DNA from 2 places in the Aestuariibius insulae genome. Region 2 is predicted to be linked to the other one. Evidence: riboswitches for the same ligand, from Rfam matches in the RefSeq annotation. Region 2 holds a riboswitch; the other holds the start of a gene.
The links. Region 2 has a riboswitch for thiamine pyrophosphate ahead of AAD018_RS01495 (thiamine ABC transporter substrate-binding protein). Riboswitches for the same ligand answer to the same signal wherever they lie in the genome.
Positions count from the first base shown of each region.

Region 1 (5,035 bases), on a different contig from region 2:
GTTCCCACAGAGGGACACCTGTATGGTCGAAAATCCGTCTTTCATAGCACAAACGATCAAACGTCATGGCTTGCTGAGCGCAAAGATCCGACCGTCGCTGCCAGACATCGGAGCGTTCTATCATCTCCATCGCCTCTTCAATATTTTCGGGAAATTTGCTCGCATAATACCGAAGCATCTGAAGAACGCGTTCTTCATGAAGATAAAGCAAACCAAATCGTATCGCATTATGAACCATCCGTGTTCGGTTCTCCTCGAAAAATTCGTTAATCGCATCTGATCCCTTGAATTTGTGAAAGATAGCCACATCCGGCATGCTACAGATCGGAATTCCACACATCCACGACCGAATACTGAATTCCGGCTCTATCGCGCCATAGGTCAGCATTCCCTCGTCATAGCCACCGATTTGATCATGTAATGCCTTCGTAAAAACCGTTCCCGCCGATGAAGCCACGTCGACTTTGGCAAGATGACCGGGATTGGTCCTGATCCAGTGCGTTCCCATGAAGGGCACCACAAGATTACATCCATATCCCAGAAAACTCGATGTCTTGTCTCCGGTCGTTAGGGCGAGCACAATGTTATCTTTAGCGTAGGTTTCGATGGCGATATCAAAGCCAGGAGATGGTCGGCAATGACAATCCGTCATTAGGATCTGGTCATCTTGAACCAGTGAAACCGCCGCATTTCTGGCCTTGTTGACACCGCCCCAATCTATTCTCTTGAATGCAATAGGTATCCCAAAGGACATCCTAAGTGACATCAAAGCAGCATCGTTGATCGCATCGACATCCGACCCATCGTCAACTATTGTGAACCGCAGCCGCTCGGGTCGAGCAGCTGCAGCGATGAAGGCACTCACCGTCTCAAGTGCCTTTTTTCCTGCATTGCGACACGGGAAAGCGATAAAGATTTCCATAGCTTATCGATCAAGGAAGTCTTTGAGACGACTTGCGAAATGGCGGTCCTCGACCGCCCTTTTTGTGACCTCTAATAGATCCTTGTGATCAAGATCTTCGAGCCGCTGCGGAGTCGCGACGAAGGTAAGCCCGGTGTCAAAAGTAAATGTTTGAGTATTGTTGCCCGTCGGTCTTGTCAGAAAAGCACCCGCGCCCCCTGCAGTAATCGTCGTACCTGTTATAAAGGTAATTGTTTGCACTGGGACTAACGGGTTCTTGGGAGAATGAACGATTTGAAGATCGCTACTTACAAGCGCCATGGTTTCGCCATTAGACAAATCAAGATTTTTGGCCAAGGGCTTTGGATTTTCGCGAAGAAGCCTTGCGCCATCTTCAGTTTTCGAAATCTTCTGAACAATACTCTTTATGCGATCCACAACAACTCTCCTAAACTAGTACACATTAGCATAAATGGGCGCACTTGCTCGAATTCGTTAGGTCAGGCCTGTGAACTCCACACCTAAGAATCTTCAATCTAATATCAGCCGCCTAAATGATACTACTCCACGCTATATTGGCATTCTACCACAGCTTGATGTGTCTTTTTAGCATTTGGCGCAATTGATGTATAACCGCGCTGTAATCTAACCTAGAACGGTCCCTGTGACCGGGACCGCAAAAATCATGAACAGCCTCAGAATAACTCACAGCGTCCACTATCGATAGTGGACACTTAGACTACTTCCCCAGGATGACATTAGGTCAGGCTCCACGAACGCTTACTCATCGACTTTCCGCTTGCCGTTTGAATAATGCGAAACAGTGGGCCTTTGTTACGAGAATGCGCGCCAATCTCGCAGCTAAATCCGTTCAGAGTTATGGAACCGACCTTACCAAAGTGGTCAAAGCGTTCCACGCAATTACCCCCTATAGCTGAACTTACCAGGAACTTTACACTAGGAAGAGACTCGGTTGTTGACAGCCCGTCAGGCAGCAGCGCGTTGCCGTGCTAGCCCATTGACAGACCCGCCCGATCCGATGACGGTGAGGCATTGCAACAGGGGCATCCGGCATCGGCCGGGTTGAGACGTACCCTTGGAACCTGAACCGGCTCATACCGGCGGAGGAAGTTGCGCGAGGGTCGGCCAGGCCCCTGCGGCTTCGCATTCTCTGCCCACATTTGGAGAAGTGCGATGACACCCCTGTCAGGACATTTGGAGGCTATGCGCACGGCAGCTCCGCTTGTCCAAAACGTGAGCAATTTCGTGGCGATGAATGTGATGGCCAACGTCATGCTCGCCATCGGCGCCTCGCCCGCGATGGTCCATGCGCGCGACGAGGTAGAGGAGTTCGCGGGACTAGCCTCTGCAGTGACCATCAACATCGGCACGCTTGATGCAGAATGGAGCGAATGCATGATGCTGGCGGCCGGGGCAGCGGCCCGACGCGGGGTCCCGTGGGTGCTTGACCCGGTGGCAATTGGCGCGACAACGCTGCGGCGGCAACTCGGCGCGCGGCTGCTGGAACTGTCCCCCACAATTGTTCGAGGCAACGCATCCGAAATCCTCGCTCTGTCAGGGATCGCTGCTCGCGGACGGGGCGCGGACGCGGTCAACGCGGTAGCGGAGGCCGAGGATTCTGCACATAATCTCGCGCACAAATCGGGGGCAATCGTGGCCGTCACCGGCGCGGTGGATTTTGTAACCGATGGCACACGGGCTATGCGGGTCTCCAACGGCGATCCGATCATGCCGCGCGTCACCGCCTTGGGCTGCGCGCTTACAGGTGTTGTCGGGGCCTTTGCGGCGGTCGCATCAGCCTTCGAGGGGACCGTTGCCGCACTGGCCTATTACGGCGCCGCGGGCGAAGTCGCCGCGCGATCCGCCAACGGACCAGGCAGCTTTCAGGTCGCGTTTCTCGATGCACTCTATACCATGCAAGGGCCTGACCTGGACGCGATCGCACGGGTCCGGGCGATATGACCGCCACTCCTCTGCTCTGTTTCATCACCGACGCGGACGCGCCTTTGTCCGTGCCGGATCAGGCCGAGCGCGCCGCGCGCGGTGGGGCAGGATGGGTGCAATTGCGGGACAAAACGCTGGACACGGATGCGTTCACAGACCTGGCCCGCGCGGTCGCCGACCGGATCGCCCCCTTTGATGCCCGCCTGATCATCAATGACCGGGTCGAGGTCGCACATGCCATCGGCGCGTACGGTTTGCATATCGGCCAATCTGACGGCGATCCCCGCAGAGTCCGAGCGCGCATCGGCCCTGATGCTGTGTTGGGCCTCTCCATAGAACGCTATGACCAGATCACCACCATCCCACCCGGATGCATCGATTACCTCGGCGTCGGTCCGGTTCGGGCCACCGGGTCCAAGGTCGATCACGCGCCACCCATCGGGTTCGGCGGCCTCGCCCGGATTGTCCAAGACACGCGCCTGCCCTGCCTGGCCATTGGGGGATTGACCGCATGCGACGCGGCCGACCTTCGCCGCGCGGGTTGCACGGGGCTAGCCGTCGTGTCGGCCATTTCACGCGCGGCGGATCCGCGGGCGGCGGCGCGCGCCATTCTCGATCAATGGAGCACCGTATGATTCCCAATATCCTCTCCATCGCTGGGTCCGACCCGTCGGGTGGCGCAGGCATCCAGGCTGACATCAAGGCCATCTCGGCAAATGGCGGCTATGCTATGGCGGTGATCACTGGATTGACGGCGCAGAATACCCGCGGCGTGCGGGCCCTGCGGATGGTGGACCCCGGTATGATCACCGCCCAGATCGCGGCCATTCGCGAGGATATCCGCATCGACGCGGTCAAGATCGGGATGCTGGGCGATGCCGGGACCGTTCAAACCGTCGCTGACGCACTGGAGGGCTTGGAAGCCTCCGTAATCCTTGATCCGGTTATGGTGGCAAAGGGGGGTTATCGGTTACTGGCAGCCGATGCTGTTGACGCCCTGCGGACACGTCTTGTGCCCAAGGCCGCGATCCTGACGCCGAACCTGCCGGAGGCGGCCGATCTACTGGACATGGCGGAGGCGGTCGATATCAACGCCATGCGCGACCAAGGCGAGCGTCTGCTGGCGCTGGGCTGCGAAGCGGTCCTGATGAAGGGCGGGCATCTTATGGGATCGGCCCCCGATCTGTTGATCGAGCCCAGCGGCGTTACCGAGTTGATCGCCCCACGCATCGATACGCCCAACACCCATGGCACGGGCTGTTCGCTGTCCTCGGCGCTGGCTGCACGGATCGGCATGGGTGATCCACCGCAGGTCGCAGTTCGGCACGCCAAGTCCTTCGTCACCGACGCCATTGCCGAAGCGCACCGTTTAAAGGTCGGTGGAGGTCATGGCCCGATCCATCATTTTCATCGCATATAGGAAGGGTACACCACATGAGCTTTACCGACGAGGCTTGGACCGCCACGGCCAGTCTACAGAACGCGATCCGCACGATGCCATTCACCAGCGAACTGGCCGCCGGCACGCTGTCTGCGGCGACGTTCCGAGAGTATATCATTCAGGACGCACATTACCTTGAGGGTTTCGCACGGGCCCTGGCCATGACCGCGGCCCGTGCATCAGAAGCCCCCGATATCGCGCGTCTCGCGGACTCGGCCAACGGGGCCATCGCGGTCGAGCGGCAGTTGCATGGCGACTACATGATCAGGTTCGGTATCTCACCCGAGGCCTTTGCCGCCACACCTCCCTCGCGCGCCTGCGACCACTACGTGGCGTTCCTCATCCGCTCCGCCGCTATCGATCCTTTTCAGGTGGCCGTCGCAGCACTTCTTCCGTGTTTCTGGATTTATCACCGCGTTGGGCAGTCCATCCATTCCGTTGCCGCAGCCGACCACCCCTACCAAGCCTGGATCGACACCTATGCCAGCGAAGACTTCGAGGCCGCCGTTCAGGGTATGCTTAACCTGACCGACCGGCTAGCTGCCCACGCTAATTCAACTATTCGCACAGCGATGCACGGCGCCTTTACTCGGTCCAGCTGGCATGAGTGGATGTTCTGGGACAGCGCCTATCGCCTTGCAGGGTGGGAGGAGCCATTTTCTTAGCGCCTGTGCCCTGGGGTCAAAAGAAAGAGGAGGCTTTGTCCATTCAGCTTATATCGCTATGGG
Region 1 covers NZ_JBFONW020000003.1:95,108-100,142, forward strand. The annotation lists gene AAD018_RS09500 (glycosyltransferase) at 1-922, opposite strand, end outside; gene AAD018_RS09505 (hypothetical protein) at 926-1,339, opposite strand; TPP riboswitch at 1,952-2,048, shown strand; gene thiM (hydroxyethylthiazole kinase) at 2,096-2,884, shown strand; gene thiE (thiamine phosphate synthase) at 2,881-3,501, shown strand; gene thiD (bifunctional hydroxymethylpyrimidine kinase/phosphomethylpyrimidine kinase) at 3,498-4,286, shown strand; gene tenA (thiaminase II) at 4,301-4,972, shown strand.
Region 1: another riboswitch for thiamine pyrophosphate. It lies ahead of thiM (hydroxyethylthiazole kinase); the one in region 2 lies ahead of AAD018_RS01495 (thiamine ABC transporter substrate-binding protein).

Region 2 (5,035 bases):
TAGATAGGACGCGAGGTGTTCGGGGGGGGACTTCAGGAGAGCTTTCGTCGGGACAGGCGGCGCCGCTTGGCCGTCGCTGACCACAATCGTACGGCTTGCCAAACGCAACGCGTCAACAGGATCATGTGTCACCATCAGAACAGTGGCACCGGACATATCGGCCACCTCTGACACGAGGTCGAGCATCTCGTCTTTGAGGGCAGGGCCCAGTGCCGAGAACGGCTCATCGAGAAGCAACACCGGCTTGGCCTGAACGAAAAGACGAGCAAGCGCTGCTCGGCTTTGCTGTCCACCTGAGAGAGCAGCAGGCTTGCGATCTTCGTAGCCGGACAATCCAACGCGTGCGATGGCTTGACGGACTGCCTGCTGTTCGCTGGATGCGAGTTTCCCTTTAGTCCGTATGCCCAGCGAGACGTTCTGCAGAATTGTCAGATGGGGGAATAAGTTGTTGTCCTGAAAGAGAACCGCAACCGGCCTTTGACCGGGTGCGATACGATCAATTCTGTCCTCTTTCCACGAGATATGCCCGGTATGGGGCGTAAAACCCGCGACAACCCCAAGAAGAGTGGACTTTCCCGCGCCGGAAGGACCGATAATTGCGACCCGCTCGCCTTCGGTTATGGCAAGCGTCGCCGTCAGGCGAAAATCGCCGAGGTCAACGGTGACTGCATCAAACGTCAGCATCGATGCGTCCTCCTCGGTCAAACAGCCAAAAGAGCCCAAAGCTCAAGGCCACCAGAATAAGAGAGGCCCCGGCAGCGCCTTCCATCCGATAACTTCCCATCAGTTGGTAGATCGCGAGGGGAAGTGTTGCTTGTTCGGTACCTGCAAACAGGGCGATGACACCAAGATCTCCGATAGAGAGAGCCGCCGCCAATCCTGCGCAAAAACCGATTGGCCGGCGCATCCGTGGGAGGATCAGCCACCTGAGACGAGCGTAGGATGTCAAAGACAGGCTGTCGGCGAGGCGGCCATAGCCGTTTTCGATATCGCGATAGGCAGGGGCCAAGACCCGTACTGCAAAAGGCAGAACCATCGCTGCGTTGACGATGGTCGTTAGCGGTAGGGCAAGCGCGGCCGGAGGCGCGAGAGGCGCCAGCCAAAGATACAGACCGGCTCCCATGACAAGACCGGAGGCCGCCAAAGGAAGCGCGCCCATCGCCTCGATCCAGCGCGCGCCGTGTGACCAAAGGATCAGGGCCATGGCAAGGCCAAGCGACAGAGCGGTGGCCGTTAGGGCAACCACCACTGAGCGCAGCGCTGCGGGCCAGACAACACTGGGCAGATCAGTTAGTCCTCCAAGTCCCGCAAAGGCGATCGCCAGAAGAGGCGCACCGAGAAAGACCGCTCCGAAACCGATCCAGATCCAGTCAAGCGCAGACCGGTCGCGCCGCGGTATGATCCTGTCATGTCCGATTCCAACACCGTCGCCGACAGGAACAGCGGCCGCTAAACCAAGCGCTACGAGGCAAAGCGCGACTTGCACGATGGCGAGGAGGGCCACTCGTCCGAGGTCGAAATCGAACCGGAAGGCCTGATAGATCGCGAGTTCCACCGTCGTGGCACGAGGCCCTCCGCCAAGGGTTAAAGCAACGGCAAAGCTGGTTAGACAGATCAGAAAGATGACGGCCGCCGCTCCCGGCACTACCCGTACAAGCATCGGTCGTTCGAGAAGGGTCCAGATCGATCCGTCGAGACTTTCCGTCAGCCGGAAGCGTTCGAGCGGGATCGACTGCCATCCCTGAAGCAGGAAACGAACCGCAAGCGGCAAGTTGAAGAAGACATGCGCCAGAACGATGCCCTGAAGCCCGTATATCGAGATGTCAGATAGGCCGAGGATACCCAGAAGATCGTTCACCCAACCGGACCGGCCAAAAACGGTTAGCAAACCGAAGATCGCTACGATACTCGGAAGGATGAACGGCGCGCCAAGAAGCGCGACGTAAAGACCGCGACCGACGAAGCGGCGCCGTGTCAAAGCGCGTGCAACGGGAATGGCGAGAACAACCGACAAGATCGCCGACAGGACAGCCTGCCAGACCGTGAAGCGGATCACCAGCCAGTCCGCAGGTCGCAGTCCTCCGGTCCAGTCGGCGCGCCAAGCAATGGCCCCCAATGTTCCGAATACGAGCGCCACGATTAGAAACGCAGCGCTCCATCCTGCAAGACGTCTCACTGCGTGAGCGCGGATCGCCAGGTTTCGATCACATCATCCCGGCGCTCTGCGGCCTCTTGCTCGGTATAGAAAAGCGCAGTCGACGGCTCGGGAAGATTACGGAAAACCTCTGGCCATTGGTCCCGTGGCAACTTTGCCGGGTAGGACCAATTGCCCTCGGGGATGATTTCCTGAAAGGCGGGTGTCAGAATGAAGGCCATGAACTGATCTGCTAGTTCAGGTTGGTCGGTGCCAGCTACCTTGGCCGCGACCTCGGCCATGAAATAATGTCCTTCTTCAAAGATCGCAGCGACCTTTGTCTCATCGCCTTCCGCGCTGATGTGATAGGCTGGCGACGTCGTATAGCTCAGAACCATGTCGGCCTCGCCGCTGGTGAAAAGCCCGTAGCTCTCCGACCAGCCTTTTGTGACCGTCAGGATCTTCGGCTCAAGCTGCGTCCAGGCCTCAGTCGCGCCATCACCAAAGACAGCATCGACCCAATAGGCCAGCGCAAGACCGGAGATTGAGGAACGCGGATCCTGAATGACGATGCGGATATCATCGTCCATCTCAAGAAGCTCGGCGAAACTGCCAGGCGCATTTGATATGACATCGGTATCGTAAACGAACGCGGTATAGCCCCAGTTGAATGGCAGGAACGTCTCGTCGGTCCAGTCGATCGGCAATGTCAGATCCGTTGTGTCCAGCCGATGCGGCGCAAAAAGATCAAGCTCTCGCGCCTCTGCGGCGACATCCGTATTCAAACCAAGGACAACGTCCGCTTCTGTGCGCTCTCCCTCAAGGCGCAGACGCGTCAACACCTCACCGGCGACGAACTCGATCTCGCAGTCGCAGGTTTCCTCAAACGCCGCCTTGATCGCCGGGGTTGGTCCCCATTCGGATCCAAAATAGTCAGGCACATAAACGGTCAGTGAGTCCGCAGCAGCGGCTCCCGCATACAGGGTCAAAGTCAAAGCCAGACGCATGTCATCCTCCAAAACGCCCGGACGAAAGGGGGGCATGAGGATGCCGTCACCTTCCCTCCGCCGGTCCTAGCCGGGTCAGGTTCTACGGGTTCGCTGTCGCATCTCAGCCCTGATGGGCACCCCGAGGTTCATGACGTTTACCTAATCCGGCCTCTTGCCCGCGGCAACCCCGCCCCTTACCAACCCTCTCGCAAGGAGAACGCGATGTCCTATAACACCTTCGGCCATGTCTTCCGCGTGACCACCTGGGGCGAAAGCCACGGCCCCGCGCTGGGCGCGACGGTCGATGGTTGTCCGCCGGGCATCGCGATCACCGAAGAGGCGATCCAGCACTGGCTCGACAAGCGCAAACCGGGCCAGTCGCGCCATACGACACAGCGGCGCGAGGCCGATCTGGTGCGCATCCTGTCGGGGACGTTCGAGAACCGGACGACCGGCACGCCGATCCAGCTGATGATCGAGAACACCGATCAGAGATCGAAGGATTATGGGGAGATTGCGACAACCTTCCGCCCCGGTCACGCCGATATCACCTATCACCAGAAATACGGATTGCGCGATTATCGCGGCGGCGGGCGCTCCTCGGCGCGGGAAACCGCCGCACGCGTTGCCGCCGGCGGCCTTGCTCGCGCAGTTTTGGAAGCGCTCGTTCCCGATCTCAGGATCAAGGGCTATATGACCCGCATCGGAGAACATAAGATCGATCGCAGCAGGATTGACATGGCCGAAATCGACCGCAACCCGTTCTGGACGCCGGATGCAAAATCCGCGCAGGAATGGGAAGGTTATTTGGACGAAATCCGCAAATCAAGGGACTCGGTCGGCGCTGAGATAGAAGTCACTGCGACCGGAGTTCCCCAGGGTCTCGGCGCGCCTGTCTACGCCAAGCTCGACACCGATCTGGCCGCTGCCATGATGTCAATCAATGCGGTCAAGGGCGTTGAGATCGGCGAGGGAATGAAGGCCGCCCAGCTTCGCGGCACAGCCAATGCCGACGAGATCCGTATGTCCTCCGAAGGACCCGTTTTCAGCGATAATCATTCGGGCGGGATTCTCGGCGGCATTTCCACCGGCCAGCCACTTCTGGTTCGCTTCGCCGTCAAACCCACCTCATCCATCCTTACGCCACGCAAGACCATTACCGAAACAGGCGAAGAAACCGAGATCGTTACGAAAGGCCGTCACGACCCCTGCGTCGGTATCCGGGCCGTTCCAGTGGCCGAGGCCATGATGGCCTGTGTGCTGCTCGACCATTTCCTCCTAGATAGGGCTCAAACCGGAGGCCAGCGCGGTAAAATAGGTTCGTTTTCCGCCGAATGAGGACTGTTCTGCATATTGGGCCGCACAAGACCGGCACAACCTCGTTTCAGCACCGTCTCCACGCCAATCGCGATGGATTGGCCAAGGCGGGCATCCTTTACCCAGTCTCGGGCAGTTTCATCTTCGGGCAGCACAGGCTTCCGTTCGCCCTGTTGGATCGGACCGATCCACATCGGGGCGATGTTCCCGACCTTTCGGCAGAGGCGGCTGCTCTGAAAGATGAAATCGAACGGACCAAACCGGATCTTCTGATCCTGTCCAGTGAAGAGTTTTCCGTTCTAAGGTCGGACCATATCGCACGTCTCGCGGAGACGCTCGATCTTGAGACGCCAGAGATCGTCGCTGTTGTGCGGCACCCGGTCGAGTTGCTCTTCTCGGCCTATATCCACCGCATCATCAAGCCAGACAGCACCTTCAAGCAAAACGTTGAGACATTTGCCGCAAATGCTCTGTCCCGGGTCGCAGGGTTAGACATGGACAGATGGCTTGCTGCTTGGGCGACCCGGTTCGGCGACAGCTCGGTGAAACTGGTTCCGTACAGAAAGGGCAACATTGTTGCGGATATCGTCGCGGA
Region 2 covers NZ_JBFONW020000001.1:300,577-305,611, forward strand. The annotation lists gene AAD018_RS01485 (thiamine ABC transporter ATP-binding protein) at 1-684, opposite strand, end outside; gene AAD018_RS01490 (thiamine/thiamine pyrophosphate ABC transporter permease ThiP) at 671-2,176, opposite strand; gene AAD018_RS01495 (thiamine ABC transporter substrate-binding protein) at 2,173-3,177, opposite strand; TPP riboswitch at 3,177-3,275, opposite strand; gene aroC (chorismate synthase) at 3,346-4,461, shown strand; gene AAD018_RS01505 (hypothetical protein) at 4,458-5,035, shown strand, end outside.